2 regions of the Marinomonas dokdonensis genome follow, and region 1 is predicted to be linked to the other one. Evidence: predicted binding sites of a transcription regulator. Region 1 holds the regulator's gene; the other holds the start of a gene.
The links. The regulator PhoB, encoded in region 1, activates phosphate uptake and scavenging genes when phosphate is short. The targets are predictions, from matches to a motif close to TGTCATANNNNTGTCANA.

Region 1 (6,061 bases):
TGGTTATCCTGCCACAGGCTTTGAAACTGGTTATTCCTGGTATCGTAAACACTTTCATCGGTCTATTTAAAGATACGACTCTGGTTTATATCGTTGGTATGTTCGACTTCTTGGGCATTATCCAATTAGCCAACCACGATGCCAACTGGCTAGGTACAACCGTTGAAGGTTATGCATTTGCCGGATTCATTTATTGGGCTATTTGCTTCGGTATGTCACGTTACAGTATGGCGATCGAGCGTAAATTAGAAACCGGACATAAGCGCAATTAGTTAAGAATTTGAGGTCAATACAATGACAGACAGAAATATGGCACTTGCCCAACTTGAGCCGGGTGAAGACGCAATCATCGAGTTTAACGATGTCAACAAATGGTACGGTGATTTTCATGTATTGAAGAACATCAACTTCAGTATTAAAAAAGGCGAACGTATCGTTGTCTGTGGTCCTTCCGGTTCCGGTAAGTCCACCATGACGCGCTGTATCAACCGTCTAGAAGAGCACCAAAAAGGTTCTATCATCGTTGATGGTATCGAGATGAACGATAACTTGAAAAACATCGAAGCGATCCGTAAGGACGTGGGCATGGTTTTCCAGCACTTCAACTTGTTTCCGCACCTTACGATCCTAGAAAACCTGACGCTAGCACCTATTTGGGTGCGTAAAATGCCGAAGAAAGAAGCTGAAGAAATGGCTATGCATTACTTGGAGCGTGTAAAGATCGCCAACCAAGCAATGAAGTTCCCAGGTCAGCTTTCTGGTGGTCAGCAACAACGTGTAGCGATTGCCCGTGGCTTGTGTATGAAACCACGCATCATGCTATTCGATGAGCCGACTTCTGCACTTGACCCTGAGATGATCAAAGAAGTACTGGATGTTATGGTTCAGTTGGCTGACGAAGGTATGACCATGGTTTGTGTAACCCACGAAATGGGCTTCGCGAAAACCGTGGCCGACCGTGTAGTCTTCATGGATGCGGGTGAAATCGTTGAGGCTAATGAGCCAAACGAATTCTTCGAAAATCCACAACATGACCGTACACAATTGTTCTTGAGCCAAATCTTGAATCACTAATCTTTCGTGTTTTCGTGTTATATTAAAAAGCCTCACCTATGGTGAGGCTTTTTTGCGTTTAGCTGTACGCACTTTTTACCGTATAAGGATATTGGACTTCTTAATATGAGCCATGATTTACCAAGCTCTGCTGCGCAAAAACTGCGAATCGTACACTTTTCAGATAAAAACGGCCGTATTCAAGTTATTTTCCCCGAAACACGCTTACTGAATTTAGAGGCGGTTTTCAGTGCCACACAACGCCGCTTCCGCCCTATTTACCATCGTCGCGAGCAAGATAACAATCGCTTGAAGCCCAATACTCAAACCCTGATCGACCAAGAAGTCTTTCAGTTTGACTTATTGGCCATTCAAAACTCTGCTGGGAATGGCTATGAAACCATCAGCAGCGACGCGCTCAAACAACGCTTTGCGGGGCCATTGAACTATATTGATGACTTTTGTATCGAGCTTGGCCGTGTACCACAGCCGGTTGCTCACCACAAAGACGATGAGCAACAATTGCGCCAAGCTCTAGGGGAATTTAAAGCGACTCGTGTTACTCAACGATTAGAAGAAACGCTAGAAATGCCAGCTTTGTCGGCCACCTGTCGACGTATTATTCAGCTCTGCGCTAACCCCAACGCCGATGCGGAAGAGCTGTGTAAAATCATTAACTTGGATCCAAGCTTAGCGGCGCAAGTCATGAGCTGGGCCTCATCCCCCTATTACGGCACTAACAATAAAGTCGACTCTATTGACGATGCAATTATTCGCATTGTGGGTTTTGATATGGTGCTCAACCTTGCCCTAGGTTTGTCCATGGGGGCTTCAATTGAGCCCCCCAAAAACGGCCCGCGTCATTTCCAAGAATTCTGGCTTGATGCGGTTTCCCATGCCATTCTCATGGACTTACTTGTGCAGAGAGTGTCCCCAGAACGTCGCCCTCAAAAGGGCCATGCCTACCTAGCAGGCTTACTGCATAATTTTGGCTATTTGATTCTCGGGGCAGTACTACCTCCCTATTTTTCTGCCTTATCACGACAACATGAAGCCAACCCCCACTTGCCTGCTGACATGATAGAGATGTTTGCCCTAGGTTTTACTCAGCAACAATTGGCTTTTCGCCAATTTAAGCAGTGGCAACTACCGGACAATGTTTGCACCGCTATTCGCTACAGCACTCAACCCGAATATCAAGGTGATCACGCGCCTTTAACCAAATTATTACACCTTGCCCAGCGAGTTTATCGACAGCAAGAAGTACCATCAGCACTATTGAATGATCTAGGTTTGACTCCTGCTGATACGCAAAAAGCTTACCAGCAATTATTAGAATCCAGTGCCTACTTACAGATCATGGCGAACCTCATCAAAAAACAGTAAGCTTGCACACCATGACAATCCTTAATCAAGCCGCAGCCCAACAATTTGATTATCGCTGGTATCCTTGCCATCGCATCAATAAGCAAGCAGTACCCTCTAAGCTGTGGCCTTGGCTAACAACGGCCGACTCGTTAACGGCCAAACTACAAAGCATTGGTCACCTCACGGTGAAGGTTTTGGAAGACGATTGGGGGACAGCCACCCCAAGAGAGCGTAAACGCCTAAAATTACGCCCTAGGGATGCCACGCGTATCCGCACTGTGGTTTTACATTGTGATGGTGAAGCCGTCATTTTAGCCCGCTCAGTGGTACCAGCCAGCGCACTCAAAGGCCGCTGGCGACAGGTAAAGCATCTAAAGACCAAACCGCTCGGCGGCTATTTATTCCAACATAGGGCTCTAAAACGCAGCCCAATTGAAGTGGCAAAGCTTCCAAAGAATCTATTTCCTAATCAAAACAAAGCCTTATGGGCACGTCGATCTGTTTTTCTGCAGCATGGTCAAGGTATACTGGTTAACGAAGTATTTTTCGACACCATCACTCATCTAGCGCAGCCATTTAAAACTTATGAATAAGATCATCGCCTACGCAGAATTGACTCGCTTTAACCGTCCCATTGGTTCATTTTTACTGATGTGGCCAACATTATGGGCATTATGGCTCGCTGCAGACGGCCTCCCCGATTTATCCTTAATCGTGATTTTTATATTGGGTGTTTTTAGCATGCGCTCTGCTGGTTGCGTAATAAATGATTATGCAGATCGCAAAGTCGATGGTCATGTTGACCGCACCAAGAATCGTCCTTTGCCCTCGGGCCGGGTGAGCGAGAAAGAAGCCTTAGCCTTATTCGCAGGCCTTGCTTTACTCAGCTTTGTATTGGTGCTCTTTACCGATTTACAAACCATCTTATTGTCTGTGGTTGGTCTAGGCTTAGCCGCACTTTACCCTTTCATGAAACGCTATACCCATTTACCGCAACTCTTCTTAGGGCTGGCATTTTCATGGGCCATTCCAATGGCTTACAGCGCCCAAGGCGGTAATCTTGCGGACCCACAACTGTGGATGCTATTTGTGGCAAATTGCTTCTGGACCATAGCTTACGACACCTACTATGCCATCACAGACCGGCCTGACGATTTAAAAATTGGCATCAAATCAACCGCCATTCTCTTCGCCCAATACGATTTATTGGTCATTGTGTGTTTGCAAGGCCTGATGCTGTCACTGATGTTTTGGGTGGGTATCTTGTCTGCCCAACATTGGCCTTATTTTGTCGCGCTATTGGTCTGCCTCTGGCTTTTCTATCAGCAGTTTCAGCAATCCAAAACCCGCGATCGCCAAGCCTGCTTTAAATCCTTCCTAGACAATAACCGCGTTGGCTACACTCTATTCCTAGGCATTATCGGCAGCTATTTTGTTGAATATATGGCAACGATGTGACATTTTAACCTAATTGTCACATTTGGTCGTTTTAATAAACCGTTCCTGAGATGAGGATAGATCCTGTGACCGGTAAAAAAGTATTAATAATTGATGATGAGTCTTCCATACGTGAAATGATTGCCGTTGCCCTAGAGATGGCCGGCTACGAGTATTTGGAAGCAGAAAACAGCCAACAAGCCCATGAAATTATTGTTGACCATCGACCTGACCTAATTCTTGTCGATTGGATGATGCCTGGCGGCAGTGGCATAGAGCTAACTCGACGCCTGAAAAAAGACACAACCACGGCGGAAATCCCCGTTATTATGCTGACCGCAAAAAGCGAAGAAGATAATAAGATTCAAGGATTAGAAGTTGGTGCGGACGATTACATCACCAAACCTTTCTCGCCCCGTGAACTGGTGGCACGCTTAAAAGCGGTATTGCGCCGTGCGACACCTCAAGGCGTCGATGAGCCGATCGAAGTAGAAGGTTTAGTACTCGACCCAATCAGTCAGCGCGTTACCATTGGTAGCCGTCCATTAGAAATGGGGCCAACCGAGTACCGCTTACTCAAATTTTTAATGACTCACCAAGAACGAGCTTATTCTCGCGCACAGCTGCTTGATCAAGTGTGGGGTGGCAATGTTTACGTCGAAGAGCGCACCGTCGATGTTCATATTCGTCGTTTACGTAAAGCCATTGGCAACACCCATGACACCCTGATCCAAACCGTACGCGGCACAGGTTATCGTTTTTCAGCTAAAAGGACGGCATGAAAACCATCTGGCGTAACACCATACTGCGTTGGCTCATTGGCCTCGCCGCCTGTATTACTATTGGCCTAGTTTTAGGTCATTTGTTGGCGGTGGTTTTGCTGTATGTTCTCGGCACCCTATATTGGCAGTTTTATCAGCTTTATACCTTCCACCATTGGCTGCGCCACTCTGGTCGCAAAGCCCCACCAGAAACCAGCGGTATCTGGGGTGAAGTATTTGATTCGGTTTATCGCTTGCAGAAAAAGCAACGTAAATCGAAACGCCGTATGCGCCAAGCCTTAACTCGAATTGAAAGCTCTACCGCCGCCTTAAAAGAAGGCGTTATTATGGCGGACAACCAAGGCAACTTGGAATGGTGGAACAATTCCGCGGCACACTTTCTAGGCCTGATGCGTCCTGTCGATCGCGGCCAAGCCATCACCAACATAGTACGTAACCCAGATTTCTTCCGTTACTTTAGCCAAAAGCGTTTTGGCGAACCTCTGGTAATTAAATCGCCAGCAAAAAGCGGTGTTTATTTAGAAATACAAACCACCCTTTATGATAAAAATGATCACCTGATTTTTATCCGTGATGTGACTCGCCTGCACCTGTTAGAACAAATGCGTAAAGACTTTGTGGCCAACGCTTCTCACGAGTTAAAAACGCCCCTCACGGTGATTAAAGGCTATCTTGAAACCCTTTCCATGTTTAAAGACAGTTTGCCTGCCAGTATGCAAAAAGGCATAGTGAATATGTCTGATCAATCTGAACGCATGGAACACCTGATAGAAGATCTACTGCTGCTCTCGCGTCTAGAAAGCAATGATAAACGCGAAGTAGACCAATGGCTTAAAGTAAGTGATTTGATTCAGGCCATCCAGAAAATGGCTTCGCCGATTCTCACCGACCAACATCAACTCACTTTTGATATTCCTGAAGATGCGCGCTTGTATGGCTCCTTTAAAGAGCTATACAGTGCCTTCTCGAACTTGGTCGTAAATGCAATTAAATACTCACCAGACGGTGGTGAAATTACCGTAATGTGGGAAGCAAACGAATTTAGTGGTGTCTTTTCGGTACAGGATACCGGTTTGGGTATTGAGCCGCGTTATATCCCTCGCCTTACGGAACGCTTTTTCCGTGTGGATAAAGGCCGAGGCTCCAAAACTGGCGGCACAGGCTTGGGCTTAGCCATTGTAAAGCACGTTATTTTACACCACGATGCCAAGCTACAAATTCGTAGCCAGCCAGGCTTCGGCAGCACCTTCTCCTGCCATTTCCCCGCCAGCCGCATCCGAACAGACGCCTTTGCTCTTGAAAGCGATACAGAAGCGCTTAAGAGCTCTGATTAAACAATAAGGGCGCTCCATGGAGCGCCCTTACTTATTCCCTGCTACATCGCTGGCAAGCTAGCGACAAATTTTCTGCTTACAAACTTT
Region 2 (6,061 bases), on a different contig from region 1:
TGGCGGGTCACCGTCATTTACCGGAAATCAAGCAAGGTTTACAGCTCGTCAGTGATCAAGCCATTGGCTTAACCTTTGTTCCTCACCTAGTGCCTATGATCCGTGGTATCCATTCTACTATGTACGCCACACTGTTAGACACGTCTGTAGATCTACAGAGCTTGTTCGAAGAACGTTATAAAGATGATTTCTTCGTTGATGTGATGCCTGCAGGCAGCTTGCCAGAAACACGCAGTACTAAAGGGGCAAACTTCTGTCGTATCGCGGTTTACCGCCCTCAAGGTGGTGATAAAGTGGTGGTGTTATCTGTCATCGATAACTTAGTGAAAGGCGCGTCAGGTCAGGCCATCCAAAACATGAACCTAATGCTAGGTTTAGCTGAAAACCAAGGCTTGACTGCTTTAGGCATGATGCCATAACAGTCCGTCACGTTAGGCGCTCTTGTCATTAAGCGCGCCTAACTAAATTCTATCGACTCGCTTTGTTAAACACATATGAGTCATGACCTTATGTAAATTCGGCCACGTCTCAATCTCTTCACGAATTTCATTCAGGCGCTTCATGGTTGGCGCTTGCACAAGCAGTAATAAATCCACGTCACCACTGATGGAGTGGGCAAGTTTCACTTCTGGGATGCTTTCCACCATAGGCACGACGAGATCGCAAGATAATGGACGGAATGTCAAAGCCAAATAAGCCTCAACACCCTCTTCTTTTGAAACCGCCGTATGGGCATGATACCCAGTGATGACCCCTTGCTCTTCCAGACGTTTAATTCGGTCGGAAACCGAGGAGCGAGATAGGTTTATCTGTCGACTAATGTCCGACACAGACAAACGTGCATCTTTAACCAACAACGCTAAAATCTGTTGGTCATAACGATCTAAAGCCATATTGATTCCTATCTATCGCTAAAACCTAGCAATTTGACGAAACATCCGACAGTTTGCGAGGCAATAACCACACTTTGCTTAGCCCATAAAAATGCTTTTCATCATATCCTTTCATCATTCATTTAACAGCTCTTTTTGTCTATTTTTCAAGGACATCCAATGCAATATCAACGAACACTCGGCCCGCTTCAGGGCATGGCCATGACAGTCACCACCTTTATTGGAACAGGGTTGATGATCTTACCCGCTATATCCGTCACTCAAGCTGGCTCTTTTGCCTTTTATGCTTGGCTCATCACCGCAGCCATGGTGATCCCTATCGCCTTTATCTTTGCTTTCTTAGGAGCGAAGTACCCCTCTGCTGGGGGCGCATCACACTATATTGGTAAGGCATTTGGAGCACATTATGAAAAAGCCGTCGGCTGGCTTTTCTTGAGTATTCTACTGTTCGGCCCAGCTGTCGCCGTAAAGGTGGCAGCAGCCTACCTAGGCATAATCATAGACATTCCAGAGATGAACTTATTGGTACTAAGCTTGATCACCATTATTGCGCTGACACTATTTTCCGTGGCGGGCATTCAAGCTTCAGCACGCTTTCAGACAGGTGTCGTTATTGTGATGATTCTGACCATTATCTGGCTGTGTGTCATTGCCGACATTGGCAGCAGTGTGAGTGTGATCGCCACTCCTGAAAGCCCTTCCGACTGGCAAACAACCTTATATGCCACAGGGGTCATATTCTGGTGTTTTCTCGGCATAGAGGTCATGGCCCACATGGGCGCGGAATTTAAGAACCCTACACGAGACTTTCCTATCGCTCTATTAGGCGGCATTACATTGGTTATTCTGGCGTACCTTAGCTTGGTGTTATTGATCGCCTACCACCACACCTATGGTGATGAAGTGACTAATAGCCAATCTCTTGCCTTACTGGTCAATAAATTAGTAGGAGATACTGGCAGCAAGCTTTTTGCACTAGGCGCTTACATTATTGCTTTCGCTAATGTTGCCATCTACATTTTAGGCTTCGCGCGTATGGTTCAGTCCTTAGCCACACAAAACGCGCTGCCTCATAAGTTTGCGCTACTATCTCCACAAGGCACGCCGATTAATGCCGTGTTACTGGTATGTTCCATCGTACTCTTATCGATTGTTTTTTCTGAATTGTCCGGCTGGGAAATGGCGTGGTTTATCGAAATGACCAACAGCAATTTTTTATTGATCTATGCTCTCACCTGCATTGCGGCATTTAGATTGGTGAACAACACACTTAAAGTTCTTGCAGCATTAGCGCTAGTAAGTTGCCTTGGCATGGCGTTCTTTATTGGCATAAATATGCTCTTTGCGATCGCGATTATGATCACTGCGTTGTGTTATGAGCAATGGCGCAAAGCCCATCACATAAGTGAGAAGAATAACGCACTTTCATAGCTTCAACGCTAAATTATTAGCTGAATCCTTTAGCGTCCAATATCTCTCTTTTTTGCAAGAATTGGACGCTACCCTTCTATTGGTATGTCACGAAACTGGCACAGTAACGACATAAGAATGTCATTAAAATACCTTAACTTTAGTCTCCCCTGCCCATCAACTTCGGAGATAAAAATGCTAATAAACCACTTTCGTCGTACTCTAGTCGCCACTTGCCTAGCAGGTGTTGCCCTAACCGCCTCGGCCAATTCTTTTCAGCGTGTTGCCAGTTTCCCTGTTGCTCAGAATCTAGGCAGCAAGCCTATTGCTACCGAAACATCAGCGGAAATCATCACAGCGTCGGAAGATGGTAATACCCTCATTTACTCTGATAGCCCATTGGGTGGTATCGGCTTTGTTAACATCAAAGACCCTCATAATCCTCAAGCGGCGGGATTCTTATCCCTAGATGGCGAACCTACTTCCGTAGCAAGTATTGCAAACTGGGTGGTTGCTGGCGTAAACACTTCCGAAAGCTATGTAAAACCTAGCGGTTATTTAGCGGTAATAGATCTTAACAGCCAAAAAGTTGTACAGCGTTGTGACCTTGGCGGCCAACCCGATTCAGTCGCGATTTCAAAAGATGGCAAGTACATCGCCGTGGCGATTGAGAACGAACGAGATGAAGACCTAAATGATGGCGAGATACCACAGCAGCCAGCAGGCTATCTATCGGTCATCGACTTCAATATGGACACTGGTATTTGCCAAAGCGTTCATAAAATAAACCTTAACGGGCTTGCTGAGATTGCACCGAATGACCCAGAGCCAGAGTTCGTCGCTTTTAACGACCTTAATGAAATCGTGCTTACTCTGCAGGAAAACAACCATCTGATCATTATCGACGCTAACAGCAAAAAAATTGTTAATGACTTCTCGGCTGGCACAGTAAACCTTTCTAACATTGATACCAAGCGTGATGGCGCCTTGGTCTTCAATGAGAGCTTAGAAAACGTTAGACGTGAACCCGATGCGGTCAAGTGGCTCGACAATGAGCGTTTTGTGATCGCAAATGAAGGTGACTACAAAGGCGGCGCTCGCGGCTTTACTATTTTTAACAAGCAAGGGAATGTCTTGTTCGAAAGCGCGGAAAGCTTCGAGCATGAAGTTGTAAAAACAGGTCATTACCCAGAAAAGCGCTCCAATAAAAAAGGGGCTGAGCCTGAAGGTTTAGAAGTCGCTAAATTCGGCAACGAAACTTATATTTTTGTCATGTCAGAGCGCGGCTCTATTGTCGGGGTTTATCGTGACACAGGCGCAGCACCAGAGCTTATACAAATGATGCCTTCCGGTATCGCTCCAGAATCTGCCATTGCGATTCCGCAACGAAACATCATTGCTACCGCCAATGAAGCAGACCTTGTGGAAGATGGAGGTGCTCGCTCTCACGTGATGCTCTACCAATGGCAAGAACAAAATGCTAACTACCCAAGCATAGTGTCGCAAAACAATGCTTCTGGACAACCGATAGGTTGGGGGGCGTTATCTGGCTTGGCCGCTGACTTGAAAGCACCAGGCAAACTATATGGGGTTAACGATAGCTTCTATTCCGCACAGCCTGCTATTTTCACCATCGACGCAAACCAAACACCGGCTCGTATCACCCATAAATTAACCGTGACACGCCAAGGAATGCCAGCAGAAAAATTGGATTTAGAAGGCATTGCGGTTGACCCTAAAGGCGGCTTTTGGCTAGCCTCTGAAGGCCATCCTGATAAAGAAGTCCCGCACGGAATTTACCATGTCACGGAATACGGTGAGATTGACCAAACCATACCTTTCCCTACTGAACTACTAAAACATCAGCTACGTTTTGGGGCTGAAGGCATCGCTTTAGTAGACGATGCCTTGTGGGTCGCGATTCAACGACCTTGGAAAGACGATGCTAAAGATCGCACCAAGTTATTACGCTACGACCTTACCAACCAATCATGGCAAGCGGTTTACTATCCGTTAGAACCAGCTCAAAAAGGTTGGATGGGGCTGTCTGAAATTACCGCGCACGATGGCATGTTGTATATCTTGGAAAGAGACAACCAACTGGCGCAAGCAGCGAAAGTGAAGCGTTTGTACAAAGTGGATCTAAGCTCATTAAAACCTGCCGCTATCGGCTCGCAACTGCCTCTGGCGAAAAAGGCACTAGTACACGATTTCTTACCAGAGTTAAAAGCGGGTAATGGCATAGTGGTTGATAAAATTGAAGGCTTCACTCTTGATAGCCTAGGTCAAGGCTATGCAGTAACGGATAATGACGGCGTCGATGACAGTACAGGTGAAACTTACTTCATCAAGCTTGGTACACTTCGCTAAGCTAGTTACTCTTTCGTAAAAAACAAAACGGCCTCAACTTTGAGGCCGTTTTTCTTTTTTGAACCCGCTGTTCCATCAGTAAAGACCACTCTTTTATTGCCTTACAGGCCTTCAAAATTGCTGTACAATGGCGCGAAATTGAACTCATAAATATTCTTGGAGAAAACCATGCCTTTATTAGACAGCTTCCGTGTAGACCACACCAGAATGGACGCTCCAGCGGTACGTATTGCCAAAAGCATGTCGACCCCTAAAGGTGATGACATCACCGTTTTTGATCTACGTTTTTGCATACCAAACGAAGAGATTTTATCGGAAACAGGTATTCACACGCTTGAGCATTTATTCGCCGGCTTCATGCGTGACCACTTAAACAGCGACCAAGTGGAAATCATCGACATTTCCCCAATGGGCTGTCGTACAGGTTTTTACATGAGCCTGATTGGTACACCAGCAGAAGACCAAGTGGCTTCAGCCTGGAAAGCAGCGATGCAAGATGTATTAGGCGTTAAAGCAAAGAACGACATTCCTGAGCTTAACGAATACCAATGCGGTACATACGAAATGCACTCCCTTGAAGAAGCGCAAAAAATCGCCCAAATGATTTTAGACCGCGATGTGAAGGTGAACAGCAATGAAGAGCTTTACTTGAGCGAAGAGTTCCTAAAAGAACACAGCTAAGCAAAGCTTAAAGAAACGAAAAGGGTGTCCAGTGGACACCTTTTTTATGAACTCTGATACAGGCTTTAAGTTGTTTTATTAAGCCGTGGATTTTACCGTAAACAAGCTGACTCCCATGCCGACGAATAGCCCACCACTAATACGATGAAACCACTTAACCTTCTTGCCATCCGATAGTAAACGTTTTGCCTTACTCCCCAAATACCCGTAAGTAACTAAAGACATAAAAGAAAAAAGCATAAACACGCCAGTCATGATAGTGAACTGGGGAAGAACGGCTGACCCTATCGTTAAAAACTGCGGGAACAAGGCTGCAAAAAAGACGATAGGCTTGGGGTTGGTAATGGCGACAACAAAACCCTCTCTAAAATAAAGGCTCCAAGCTTTTTCATCACTGCCTTGTGCTTCAGACAAAGTCTGCCCGTTAAGTGCTTTACTACTACGCCATTGCTTTATTCCCAAATAAATTAAATAGGCCGCACCTATCGTTTTAACTAGGGTAAACAAGCTGGAAGACGTCATCAAAATCGCACTGAGACCACTGGCAGAAAGAGCAGATAAGACAAACAACCCCATAATATTACCTAATGCAGAAGCCGCAACACATCGAATACCATGAAGAGCACCATTGTAAACGGCCAAAAAAACAGCAGGGCCAGGGCTGATGATATAGAAGAAGGCAACAGCGCAGTAAATCAGCAAAGTAT

Region 2: ACUM5Y_RS12860 (esterase-like activity of phytase family protein) is a predicted target of PhoB. The motif match lies at 2,410-2,427, and genes of this name have one in related genera.

Annotation. Positions count from the first base shown of each region.
Region 1 covers NZ_JBRAND010000003.1:100,055-106,115, forward strand. Annotated here, with positions in the region: gene ACUM5Y_RS08225 (amino acid ABC transporter permease) at 1-272, shown strand, start outside; gene ACUM5Y_RS08230 (amino acid ABC transporter ATP-binding protein) at 295-1,074, shown strand; gene ACUM5Y_RS08235 (HDOD domain-containing protein) at 1,180-2,439, shown strand; gene ACUM5Y_RS08240 (chorismate--pyruvate lyase family protein) at 2,451-3,014, shown strand; gene ubiA (4-hydroxybenzoate octaprenyltransferase) at 3,007-3,879, shown strand; gene phoB (phosphate regulon transcriptional regulator PhoB) at 3,945-4,640, shown strand; gene phoR (phosphate regulon sensor histidine kinase PhoR) at 4,637-5,974, shown strand; gene ACUM5Y_RS08260 (response regulator) at 6,051-6,061, opposite strand, start outside.
Region 2 covers NZ_JBRAND010000005.1:6,557-12,617, forward strand. Annotated here, with positions in the region: gene argC (N-acetyl-gamma-glutamyl-phosphate reductase) at 1-419, shown strand, start outside; gene ACUM5Y_RS12850 (Lrp/AsnC family transcriptional regulator) at 462-893, opposite strand; gene yjeH (L-methionine/branched-chain amino acid transporter) at 1,053-2,324, shown strand; gene ACUM5Y_RS12860 (esterase-like activity of phytase family protein) at 2,499-4,673, shown strand; gene luxS (S-ribosylhomocysteine lyase) at 4,842-5,354, shown strand; gene ACUM5Y_RS12870 (LysE family translocator) at 5,433-6,061, opposite strand, start outside.